One region of the Enterococcus faecalis genome, then DNA from elsewhere that is predicted to be linked to it. Evidence: predicted binding sites of a transcription regulator. Region 1 holds the regulator's gene; each other region holds the start of a gene.
What was found. The regulator CtsR, encoded in region 1, represses protease genes until heat stress. The targets are predictions, from matches to a motif close to TTGGTCAAAAAAGGTCAAANA.
Positions count from the first base shown of each region.

Region 2: a site for CtsR is predicted at 1,306-1,326, ahead of PYW42_RS02795 (ATP-dependent Clp protease ATP-binding subunit). Genes of this name have one in related genera too.
Region 3: a site for CtsR is predicted at 1,323-1,343, ahead of clpP (ATP-dependent Clp endopeptidase proteolytic subunit ClpP). Genes of this name have one in related genera too.
Region 4: a site for CtsR is predicted at 1,742-1,762, ahead of clpB (ATP-dependent chaperone ClpB). Genes of this name have one in related genera too.

Region 1 covers NZ_CP118962.1:2,808,294-2,811,380, reverse strand. The annotation lists gene PYW42_RS13850 (PTS sugar transporter subunit IIC) at 1-294, shown strand, start outside; gene PYW42_RS13845 (aminotransferase class I/II-fold pyridoxal phosphate-dependent enzyme) at 272-1,501, shown strand; gene PYW42_RS13840 (CtsR family transcriptional regulator) at 1,705-2,172, shown strand; gene PYW42_RS13835 (ATP-dependent Clp protease ATP-binding subunit) at 2,175-3,087, shown strand, end outside.
Region 2 covers NZ_CP118962.1:547,276-550,362, reverse strand. The annotation lists gene ptsP (phosphoenolpyruvate--protein phosphotransferase) at 1-531, opposite strand, end outside; gene PYW42_RS02805 (phosphocarrier protein HPr) at 531-797, opposite strand; gene PYW42_RS02800 (hypothetical protein) at 968-1,159, opposite strand; gene PYW42_RS02795 (ATP-dependent Clp protease ATP-binding subunit) at 1,461-3,087, shown strand, end outside.
Region 3 covers NZ_CP118962.1:615,894-618,980, reverse strand. The annotation lists gene PYW42_RS03100 (DUF1622 domain-containing protein) at 287-691, shown strand; gene PYW42_RS03095 (hypothetical protein) at 711-1,229, opposite strand; gene clpP (ATP-dependent Clp endopeptidase proteolytic subunit ClpP) at 1,425-2,018, shown strand; gene PYW42_RS03085 (DsbA family protein) at 2,063-2,581, opposite strand; gene PYW42_RS03080 (DUF7916 family protein) at 2,695-3,087, opposite strand, start outside.
Region 4 covers NZ_CP118962.1:1,967,538-1,970,624, forward strand. The annotation lists gene clpB (ATP-dependent chaperone ClpB) at 1-1,588, opposite strand, end outside; gene PYW42_RS09760 (DoxX family protein) at 1,858-2,229, opposite strand; gene purB (adenylosuccinate lyase) at 2,413-3,087, opposite strand, start outside.

The sequences.
Region 1 (3,087 bases):
CTCCCAGTTATTTTTAACCCTTTATTATTGATTCCGATTGCGGTCGCGCCGATTGTATCGGTCTTGATTGCCTTTCTGTCAATGAAAATTGGGTTCATGCCAATGTTTACAAACATTCAAGCACCATGGGCTACGCCCTTTCTGTTTTCGGGCTTTTTAGTGGGAAAATGGCAAGGTGCAGTGACGCAAGTTTTAGCTGTTGCCGCTAGTGTCGTTATTTATTATCCATTTGTAAAAGCCTTAGATCGACAATATCAAAAAGAAGAAGCCCATGAAGTACCAGAAACATTGTAGAGAAAGAGGAGTGAAGGAAATGCATGTTGAGAATGATAAAAATATTTGCTGTGAAGTGGAAAAAGGAATGGAAAAAATGTATCATCCGATGGTGCCCGAGTTGGTTCAAACCTCTTCCTTTTATTTTCCAACTTACGAAGAATTTATGGCAGCGAGTATAGATGAAAAAAATAATTATGTTTACACACGTGGCACCAACCCCACAACAGAAATTTTAGAGAAAAAAATTGCTCGTTTGGAACGTGGAGAAAAATGTAAAGTTTTTGCCTCAGGAATGGGCGCTATTTCGGCAACGCTGTTTACGTTGCTCCAACAAGGTGATCATGTTTTAATGGTCAACACAATTTATGGAGAATCTGTTTCGTTTGTGCAATATTTAGAGAAATTTGGCGTATCCTTGACCAAAGTAGACGTTGCAGAAACAGAAGAACTTTTTCAATTTGTTCAGGAAAACACCAAAGTCATTTACTTTGAAAGTCCGTCCTCACAAAAGTTTGAACTGCTAGATTTAGAAAAAATAACTGCGTTAGCACAAAAAATCGGCGCATACACTGTCATTGATAACACGTGGGCGTCACCGTTATTTCAGCATCCTTTATGCCATAATGTGGACCTGGTGATTCATTCTTGTTCCAAATATATTGGTGGTCATTCGGATATTGTAGCAGGGGCTGTCATTGGCAAAGCAGCGCTTGTAGATCAAATTTTTGAACATGGTCATCAAGCTTTAGGCGCAGTCAATAGTCCCTTCAATTCTTGGTTAGCGTTACGAGGTATTCGTACCATGCCCGTTCGGTTGGCGCATCAGTCTCAAGCCATCCAAACGGTGCTGTTGGCTTTGCAAAAGGATCCGCGAATCAGCCGCTTATATCATCCTTTTGTAGGAAATCAACAACAACAAGCGTTAGCAGAAAAATATTTAACAGGTTATGGCTCATTGTTTGCGATTGATTTAAAAGATACCGATTTTGAACGTTTGAAAACATTTGTGAACGCATTGACGCTGGTCACAATTGGGGTCAGTTGGGGTGGCTTTGAAAGTTTGGCCTTGCCTGTATTCAAAGGCAATAACTTGGCGGCTGTTCAGAAAAGAGGCTTGTCGCCAGCGCACATTCGCATGTACGTTGGTTTGGAAGAGCCAACATCTATTATCGAAGATATTCAACAAGCCTTGGATCAAGCCTATGGCGAAGAATCGCTTTTGTGAGACATTAAGGCGGAGCCATTGTCTGCCTGTGATTCAATAACATATTTTCAATTTTAGGAGGGGAACTTAAATCAGTTTGACTGAGGTTGCTCCTCCTGTTTTGCATTTTTTTATTAAAGTCAAAGCGTTCCTCTTTATTTAATAGGCAAAGTTCGATATAATAATGGTCAATATTAGTCAAGAGAGAAGAAGGATGGAAGACTATGAGTAATCAAAATACGTCAGATTTAATCGAGGCTTATTTAAAAAAGATTTTAGAAGAAAGTAATAAAATTGAAATCCGTCGGGCGGAAATGGCTAATTTATTTAATTGCGTTCCTTCACAAATTAACTATGTAATTAATACACGTTTTACCATCCAACGAGGCTACGCAGTTGAAAGTAAACGTGGTGGAGGCGGCTATATTCGCATTGTCAAAGTACAAATTTCAGATAACGATCAATTACTAAAACAAATGGATCAATTGATTGGCGCAACCTTAACAGAAAAAGATGCGCTAACATTTATTCAAACATTGTATGAAGAAGAAGTGATTACGAAAAAGGAAGGCAATTTAATGCTAGCTGCTTTAAGTAAAAGCACATTGAATGGTCTGGGGAATCACGAAGATTTTCTAAGAGCTCAAATAATGCGTTCATTTTTAGAGCGCTTGAGCTATGAGGAGGAATAACTATGGATGAACTATTTACAGAAAGTGCGAAAGCCGTACTGGCGATTGCCCAAGAAGAAGCGAAGTATTTTCGTCACCAATCCGTCGGTTCTGAGCATTTATTATTAGCACTCGTTTTAGAACCAAATGGGATTGCCGGAAAAACATTACGACAATTGAATACTGACACAGAAGACATCCGTGAAGAAATTGAGCATTTAAGTGGCTATGGCACCATGCAAAGTCCAATGGGAAATAACAACTTATACTTACCTTATTCACCAAGAGCCAAACAAATCTTTGCCTATGCTGGAGATGAAGCGAAGCGCTTAGGGGCTCAAAAGATTGGTACCGAGCATTTATTATTAGGCTTGTTAAGAGACGAAGAAATTTTAGCGTCTAGAATTTTAGTGAATTTAGGATTAAGCTTATCCAAAATGCGTCAATTATTATTGAAAAAAATGGGCGTTTCCGAACCCAATGGCGCACAACGTCGTCGGAATGGTCAAAGTAAAAATGCGCCACAAGGGACGCCAACATTGGATTCTTTAGCAAGAGATTTAACCAAGTTAGCACGAGAACAAAGCTTGGATCCAGTAGTTGGTCGCGGGACCGAAGTCCGTCGTTTGATCCAAATTTTGAGTCGCCGTACCAAAAACAATCCTGTCTTAGTCGGTGAACCAGGTGTTGGGAAAACAGCGATAGCAGAAGGCTTAGCCCAGAAAATTGTCAACCGGGAAGTCCCTGAAGATATGCAAGGCAAACGTTTAATGATGCTAGACATGGGTGCCTTGGTTGCTGGAACCAAATATCGAGGTGAGTTCGAAGATCGCTTGAAAAAAGTTGTCGATGAAATCTATCAAGATGGACAAGTCATTTTATTTATCGACGAATTGCATACCTTGATCGGTGCTGGCGGTGCAGAAGGGGCGATTG
Region 2 (3,087 bases), 610 kb from region 1:
ATACGTACGGTCTAATTGTGCAGTATCACTAGGTGTTAAGTCATGGGCAACCACGATTACTTCTTCGTTAATCATTGAAGGATTTGGAAGAGTCACACCTAATAAATGTGCTAAGATACGTTTGGCAACGTCACGAATATCTGCTGCACGCTCTTGCATGTAAGCATTGTCGTCCATTGCTTCAAACATACCAATATACATATCCGTAACTTCTTTCAAGGCAGCTTCTGCATTGACTTTGTTGTCTTGGATATTTTGTTTGATTTGACCAACCATTTCTGGGTCAGATAAAACCATTAAATGAGCATCGAAAACTTGCGCTTCTGCTTCACCAAGGCTTTGAGCTGCTTTGTCGCGAATTGCTTGCAACTCTTCAGTAGATTTTGCTAAAGCATCGTCTAAGCGAGTTGCTTCTGCATCAGTATCTTCTACGGAAGTTTTGTTGAAAGACAAGTCAGGTTGAACTAGCAGGTAAGCTTTAGCAACAGCAACGCCATCACTTGCGGCAATCCCTTTTAGCATCTCAGACATTATTCAGCCAATCCTTCTTTTTGTAATGTTTCAACGATTGCTGCCATTCCTTCAGCTTCGTCAGCACCATCAACAGTGATTGTTACGTCAGAACCTTGACCAACGCCTAAAGACATAACGCCCATGATTGATTTTAAGTTAACAGATTTACCTTTGTATTCTAAGTTAATATCTGAGTTAAATTTGCTTGCAGTTTGTACTAATAAAGTAGCTGGACGTGCGTGAATTCCTGTTTCTGCTACAATGTGAAATTCTTTCTTTTCCATATAAATCGGTCTCCTTCGTAAATAAAAAATTTTTATGTTAGGGTTTTCCTTTCTTGATACGCTAAAATCAAACGTCTACTCGAAAAAAGACCCTTTCAGTTTCTAAGATTACCATTTTTTTCTATCTTACACAACACTTTTTGCTTAAATTTCGTGATGTTTTGCACTGACTATTCTTCCTCTTTTTGGTAACGATAAATGATTCGTCCATTTAACCCCGCTTCTCCAACAATTTCCGCGCGGTCAGGCAAAGAAATCCAAGCATCACGAAATTGGAAAAATTCATTTTGCTCCACGATTAATTCAGAGATTTCTCCAGCTTTTAATGAAGCAATTTTTTCTACAAAAGGATTTTCAGCCATTGATTTCACCACTCTTTCTCTTAAATATCAACTCTTATAGTTTACTTGAAAATGGCGCAATTGTCTGTAAAAAAATCGAATCTTTGCCTTTTTTTAAACAAGGTCTTTTACTTGATTCTCTTACAAAAAATGCTATAATAACCTCAAAGGTCAAAAATGGTCAAGTGATTTTATAGACAGAATTTATTCTTGCTATCTAGTACTTGGCTGGTTTGAGGAAAAATGGTCTGTTTACTAGAAATAATAGAGCAAACAGCTATTTTTCTGGCCTCAGTTATTTTGAAAGGATGTGTTTCATTCAATGATTTGTCAAAATTGTCAACAAAATGAAGCAACAATTCATTTATATGCAAATGTGAATGGTCAAAGAAAACAACTGGACTATTGCCAAAGCTGCTATCAAAAATTAAAAAATCAAGCAAATAATTCCCCTCAAAATATGGGACAAGACCCTTTTGGCTTTGGGAGTTTAGACGATTTATATCGTTCTCTTTCTCGCCAAATGCAACAAGGTAATCCTTATGAACAACAAACACCACCCACTCAATTTGGTGATGGTGGTAATGGAGGTCAACCCCCTCGCGGAGGCGCTGGCGCTGGTCAAGGTTTACTAGGCGAGTATGGGATTAACATCACCGAAGCGGCACGCCAAGGAGATATCGATCCTGTGGTAGGACGTGACCAAGAAATTAAGCGTGTCATTGAAATCTTAAATCGCCGTACAAAAAACAACCCCGTTTTAATCGGTGAACCAGGTGTTGGTAAAACAGCCGTTGTCGAAGGTTTAGCCCAAAAAATTGTCGATGGCGATGTGCCCCAAAAATTATTGGACAAAGAAGTCATTCGTTTAGATGTGGTTTCACTTGTTCAAGGAACTGGTATTCGCGGACAATTTGAAGAACGGATGCAAAAATTGATTGAAGAAATCACTGAAGCTGAAAATGTCATTTTATTTATTGATGAAGTCCATGAAATTGTGGGTGCTGGTGCTGCTGGTGATGGCAACATGGATGCTGGCAATATTTTAAAACCAGCCTTAGCACGTGGTGAATTACAATTAGTCGGTGCCACAACTTTAAATGAGTACCGTATTATTGAAAAAGATGCTGCCTTAGAACGTCGGATGCAACCAGTCCAAGTAGATGAGCCAACCGTTGCCGAAACCATAACGATTTTACATGGTTTGCAAAAACGTTATGAAGATTATCATCATGTTAAATATACAGATGAAGCGATTAACGCAGCAGCAAACTTATCCAATCGTTACATTCAAGATCGCTTTTTACCAGATAAAGCGATTGACTTGTTAGATGAATCTGGTTCAAAAATGAATCTAACTATCCAACTCGTCGATCCAAAAACAATTGATAAAAAATTAGCAGAAGCGGAACAACAAAAACAACAAGCTTCCGCAGAAGAAGATTTTGAAAAAGCGGCTTATTATCGTGATCAAATCAATAAATTACAAGCAATGAAAGAAAAACAAATCAGCGATGAAGAAACACCCGTCATCACTGAAAAAGATATTGAAGCCATTGTGGAACAAAAAACTGGCATTCCTGTCGGTGACTTAAAAGAAAAAGAACAAACCCAATTGAAAAATTTAGCTGTTGACTTAAAAGCTCATGTTGTCGGACAAGATGATGCCGTCGATAAAGTAGCTAAAGCGATTCGTCGCAATCGTGTAGGCCTAGGCAAACAAAACCGCCCAATTGGTTCCTTCTTATTTGTAGGGCCAACAGGCGTTGGTAAAACAGAATTAGCAAAACAATTAGCTTTTGAGCTATTCGGTTCAGAAGATTCGATGGTTCGTTTTGATATGAGTGAGTATATGGAAAAACACAGTGTTTCTAAACTGATTGGTTCTCCTCCAGGCTATGTTGGGTATGACGAAGCTGGACAACTCACAGAAAAAGTCCGTCGTAATC
Region 3 (3,087 bases), 670 kb from region 1:
GAAAACGTAAAATTTGTCTTTTAAAAATTAATGAAAAGACTATCCACTGACAAAGTTGGTTTTCACTTACTTTTTGCTACTTGATTCCTTTTAAGACTCTTTTTTTACAAAAAAAAAGTAAAAGAACCTTTACAGTCCTTTTACTTAATTGTTAGATGCTATTCATAATTTTCTTAGTTTTGTTCTATAAGCTGAATAGTTTAGCCTGTTTATTTCAACAATATTTGACGTTAGTCAGCCGTTTCGTTATAGTTAAAGAAAAGGCTTTTTGGTAGGAGTGAATACGATGAATGAGTGGCCCCATCAGTTAATGACGCTTTTAACCCCACTTTTTGAGCTATGTATTTTAGGACTGAATGTTTTTTCGATTATTGTTTTAGTTTGGGGTGTTTGTTTAGCAGGAAAAGATTTCATTAAAAGTGAACGACAAAATCAAAGCCGCTTTACCTTAACCAAAATGAATACGTTCATCAAAAACTTCCTTGGTAGCTACATTCTGTTAAGTTTAGAAATTTTAATTGCTGCTGATATTATTGAATCCATTGTCAAACCAACTTTTCAAGATATTTTGAAATTGGCAACCTTGGTGATCATCCGTACAGTTATTTCTTATTTCTTACATAAAGAAATTGAAGACACTATGACCGATATGGAACAACAAGAAAAAGAACCAGATACCCAAAAAAATTAGCGGGTACGCTGGTTCTTTTTTATTTAATCGCTTTAAAATAATGAAGTGGTTCGTTAGACAAACGCTGCATTTTACGTTTTTTATCTTCAATAATTGCTAAAATCTCGTCTGAAAAATTTTCCAAAATAACACGGCCGCCTTTATAGGTGTGACCACCCATTTCAGCAACTTCGCTGGCCGTCAAAATGACTTTACGATGCGCAATTTTTTTGAAAAATTCTTCAATTAAGTACGTCGGTAAGTAAAAATTATTTTGAGCAGAAAATGATTCCAAATAAATAAAATCATCGATGCTGATGAAACAATCATCCATCGATAAGTATTCAATTGATCTGTCTATATATAATTCACGCTTTTGTAAAATTTCTTTGACTTTTTTATTTAATAAATTCAATGATTCAATTTCTTTAACCAAATGTTCTAGTTCACGATAACGTACTTCTTTTCGCTCTTTGTAAGATGAATGTAAGGCGGCACTTGCTGTGACTATTAGCGCACCGACGATTACACCGACCATTCCGGCGATAAAAACAAACATATTTTTCCCCTCGCTCTTTTCTAATTTTCCATTTTAGTATAACATAATCCAAAAGTTTCGGATAAAAAATGACACAAAATTTTTCAAGCGACTTCGTTGACCTTTATTGACCAAAGAGGTATACTTTTCATAGGCATTCAAAGTGCTTTGTGATAGAATGACTTTAAAAGTTTCTTTATATAGGAGGATTTACTTATGAATTTAATTCCAACAGTTATTGAACAATCATCTCGCGGTGAACGTGCTTATGACATTTACTCTCGTTTATTAAAAGACCGCATCATTATGCTAAGCGGCCCTATCGATGATAATGTGGCAAACTCAGTGATTGCACAGTTATTATTCTTAGATGCCCAAGATTCAGAAAAAGACATTTACTTGTACATTAACTCTCCTGGTGGCAGCGTTTCTGCAGGTTTAGCGATTTTCGATACCATGAATTTCGTTAAAGCGGATGTCCAAACGATCGTATTAGGAATGGCGGCTTCAATGGGTAGCTTCTTATTAACAGCTGGTCAAAAAGGCAAACGTTTCGCTTTACCAAATGCGGAAATCATGATTCACCAACCACTTGGTGGCGCTCAAGGGCAAGCAACAGAAATTGAAATTGCTGCTCGTCACATTTTAGACACTCGTCAACGTTTAAATTCAATTTTAGCTGAACGAACTGGCCAACCAATTGAAGTGATTGAACGTGATACCGATCGTGATAACTATATGACTGCCGAACAAGCAAAAGAATATGGTTTAATCGATGAAGTAATGGAAAATAGTAGCGCCTTAAATTAAAAATAAAAAAAATGGAAACAGCGACAGTCGCTGTTTCCATTTTTTTATTTTTCAATGTATCCTCGTAATTCTTCTTCAGTGACACTTTCGTCAAAGATATGCTCACCAATGATGATCGTTGGTACAAATTGAATGTGAGCCGCATTGGCTTCAGCAATCACTGCGGAAACAAGCGTTGCATCTTTTTGTTCTTTTAAGCCCAGATTTTTTTCAGCATACGTCGCTACTTCTTCTAAGGTTAAGTTTCCCCATTCATCTTGCGTAGCAAACATTTTATGCAATGCTGACAGTGCTTGTTCAGGCGCTGAATAGTCAATGTAGTGATGCATCACATTGCCGCGTTGTAAACTTTCTTTTTCTTTATCAAACAACTTAATGATACGTTCAACTTTACCACTTTTGACAGATTGTGCTAACAGTTCCTCAGACTCTTCAAACCATTTTCTGCAATAAGGACAGCGAACATTGATAAATTCTATCATTTTGACAGGGGCATTGCTCTCACCAATGTGAAGCCCTGTTTCTGCGTTAACTTTTGTTGCATCAATTACTGAAATATCCATAAAAAAACCTCATCCTTTCAAACCTTTATTTCTCTTTTAGTATACCGTTTTTCAATAAAAAAATCATAAGACACGAATTCAAATTTTCTGAATTCGTGCCTCTGTTCACTTTTTTAACGATTAATCGAACGAGCCATTCTAGCAACAGTATGTCTTTTCCCACGTATCGCATCAGAAAGCTCTTTAATATTTTCAATACCAACTAAGCCCATATTGGCATCGCCAATATGTTGAATATCTACGCCTAAAATTTTATTTCTAATGCCGATTGCTTGGATAACTTCAGGTTGAGCACTTTCTTGTGAAGTTCCAATGGCACTCATAACTAATTTTCCTTTTGAATGTGCAAAATCCACAACTTCTTTGACTTGTTGATCATCGATGCCCCAAACCGTGCCGACTGCTGGGACTAAGACAATATCAGCGCCCGCTTCAATAAATTGTTCAGCTGATTTTAAACTGACCACTGGTTCATCTACGCCTGAACTGTGCATTTTTCCGGCAAT
Region 4 (3,087 bases), 840 kb from region 1:
CCATTTTGACGTTATCTTTAGCGTTCTTTTCTTCCAATTCTTTCAATTCATGTTCTAATTGTGGAATTGTTCCATGACGCAAAACAGCAGCTCGTTCTAAATCATAATTATTTTCAGCATCTTCTAATTCGTGTTTTGCTTTATCAATCTCTGCACGTTTGTTGGAAACCGCATTAACTTCTTCTTTTTCCGTTTCCCATTGCATTTTCATTGAGTTGGCTTCTTCACGCAAATCTGCTAATTCTTCTTGCAAGTTGGCTAACCGTTTTTTACTTGCATCATCCGATTCTTTTTTCAAGGCCGCTTCTTCAATTTCTAGTTGCATTAACCGACGTGTTACTTGGTCGAGCTCTGTTGGCATCGAATTCATTTCCACTCGAATCGTTGCGCTTGCTTCATCGACTAAGTCAATCGCTTTATCTGGTAAGAAACGATCAGTAATATAGCGATCGGATAAAGTAGCGGCAGCAACTAAAGCATTGTCATGAATATTCACGCCGTGGTGAATTTCAAATCGTTCTTTTAAGCCACGCAAAATAGAAATTGTATCTTCTACTGTTGGTTCTTTGACTAATACTTTTTGGAAACGACGTTCTAAGGCTTTATCTTTTTCCATATATTGGCGATATTCATCAAGCGTTGTGGCACCGATTAAATGCAATTCACCACGTGCTAGCATCGGTTTTAATAAATTCCCGGCGTCCATACTGCCTTCAGTTTTACCAGCTCCGACGATATTATGAATTTCATCAATGAATAAAATGATTTTGCCATCACTTTTTTTCACTTCTTTTAAAACAGCTTTTAACCGTTCTTCAAATTCGCCACGGAATTTTGCTCCCGCAATTAAGGCACCCATATCTAAAGAAAAAATGGTTTTATCTTTTAAGTTTTCGGGAACATCTTTACGAACGATTCGTTGTGCTAATCCTTCAACAATCGCTGTTTTACCAACACCTGGTTCACCAATTAAGACTGGATTATTTTTAGTTTTTCTTGATAAAATCCGAATAACGTCACGAATTTCTTCGTCACGACCAATGATTGGATCTTGTTTTCCTGCTTTTACTTGTTGTACTAAGTCAACACCGTATTTTTCTAGTGCTTTATATTGTTCTTCCTGGTTTTGAGAAGTCACACGATCTCCTCCTCTCATCTCTTCAATATTTTTTCTTAACTCTTTTTCCGTAATGCCTTGTTGCATTAAATATTTTGTTAAACGATAATTTTTCAATTTCATTAAAGCTAAAAGTACAATTTCGGTTGATAAAAATTCATCTTGGAATTCTTCTCGAAGTGAATCAGCTTCTTGCAATAAATGGAACAAATTTTGACTTAAATTTTGACCATATTGCACATTACCGCCCGCCACACTTGGATATTCATCTAACGCGTTATCTACTTCTCGTTCAAATGCGTCAACATCTAAACCAGCATCTGTGTAAAAATTACGTCCAAAATGGTTTGGTTGAAGAAAAATTTTCCATAAATGTGCGATATCAATTTCTTGATGTTGCCGTGTCACCGCAACTTTTTGAGCTTCAGCAATCGCCTCTTGTAGCGTGGTTGTCATTTTTTCAATATTCATAAACGATCCCTCCCGTTTATTGTTTTGTCTTTTTTATTTTAACATTCTTTACAATTATTATTATCCGACTTTTGATGGATTTCTTCAAAAGTTAAGGTATTCGTAAACCTTATAAATTTATTATACTCTATTGGTCAGTAAAGGTCAATAAGCAAATTGACCTTTTTTGACCTTTTTGATAAAAAAAACCTAAAACAACTAAATATCACTGTTTTAGGGCTTTTTCGCAATCACAACTAGTTTGACCAACTCTTTATTGCTTTGATTTATTAAAAATAAAGTTTTAACGTAAGATACTTTTTATCGGCATAGCTAACCAAAATAGCCAAACTGGTTATCGCTAAAAATAATTCGTACTCATAACCACTAAAACCACTTGCCAAACCAAAAGAAAAAATAGCTCCGACTAAAACTGCTATGAATCCTACTGATACCAAAGGAATTAAAAAGCCAATAATCATAAATAATCCACCAATTAATTCAATTGCCGCTACACCATACACGAAAAGGCTTGGCAAACCAATACTAGCAAAAAACGCTAAAGTATCTTCTAATGACGTTACTTTCATCACTCCATGAATTAGCATCGTCACCCCTAGCCAAATTCTAATCACTTGAATGCCTCGTTGTTGTTTATCCATGCTTCTCCTCCTTTGTTTGCATTAAATAGCTAATGTAACTATTTAAGTTACATTATAAAGGATAAATCGAAAAAAGTATAGAAAAAAACAAACGTATTTAACAATACGTTTGTTTTTTAATCCTTCAGTTTATAACATTATAAGAGAAAAGCGAGAAGAATCATCCTTCTTCTCGCTTTCTTGTTATCCTAAACCAACACGTTCAAAAATCGTGTCAACGTTTTTTAAATGATAATGGTAATCAAAGGCATCATCTAGCTCTTCTTTTGATAAGACAGATGTAATTTTTTCATCCGCATCTAGCAACGGACGGAACGCCGTTTGATGATCCCATGCGTAAGCTGTTTTTGGTTGGACCAGATCATACGCTTCTTCACGTGTCATGCCGTGGTCAATCAATTTTAATAAGACACGTTGGCTGTAAATTAGTCCATAGGTCGCATCCATGTTACGTTTCATATTTTCTGGGAAGACCGTTAAGTTTTTGACAATATTACCAAAACGATTCAACATGTAATTTAGCAAAATCGTCGTATCGGGAATAATAATCCGTTCAGCAGACGAGTGAGAAATATCTCGTTCATGCCATAAACTCACATTTTCAAAGGCAGTAATGACATGACCACGAATCACACGTGCCAAACCAGTCATATTTTCAGAACCAATTGGATTCCGTTTATGCGGCATTGCCGAAGATCCTTTTTGTCCTTTTGCAAAAAATTCTTCTACTTCACGCGTTTCTGATTTTTGTAGACCACGAATTTCTGTTGCAAATTTTTCAATACTTGTCGCAATTAATGCCATGGCAGAAACATATTCTGCATGTAAATCACGTGGTAAAACTTGTGTCGAAATCTC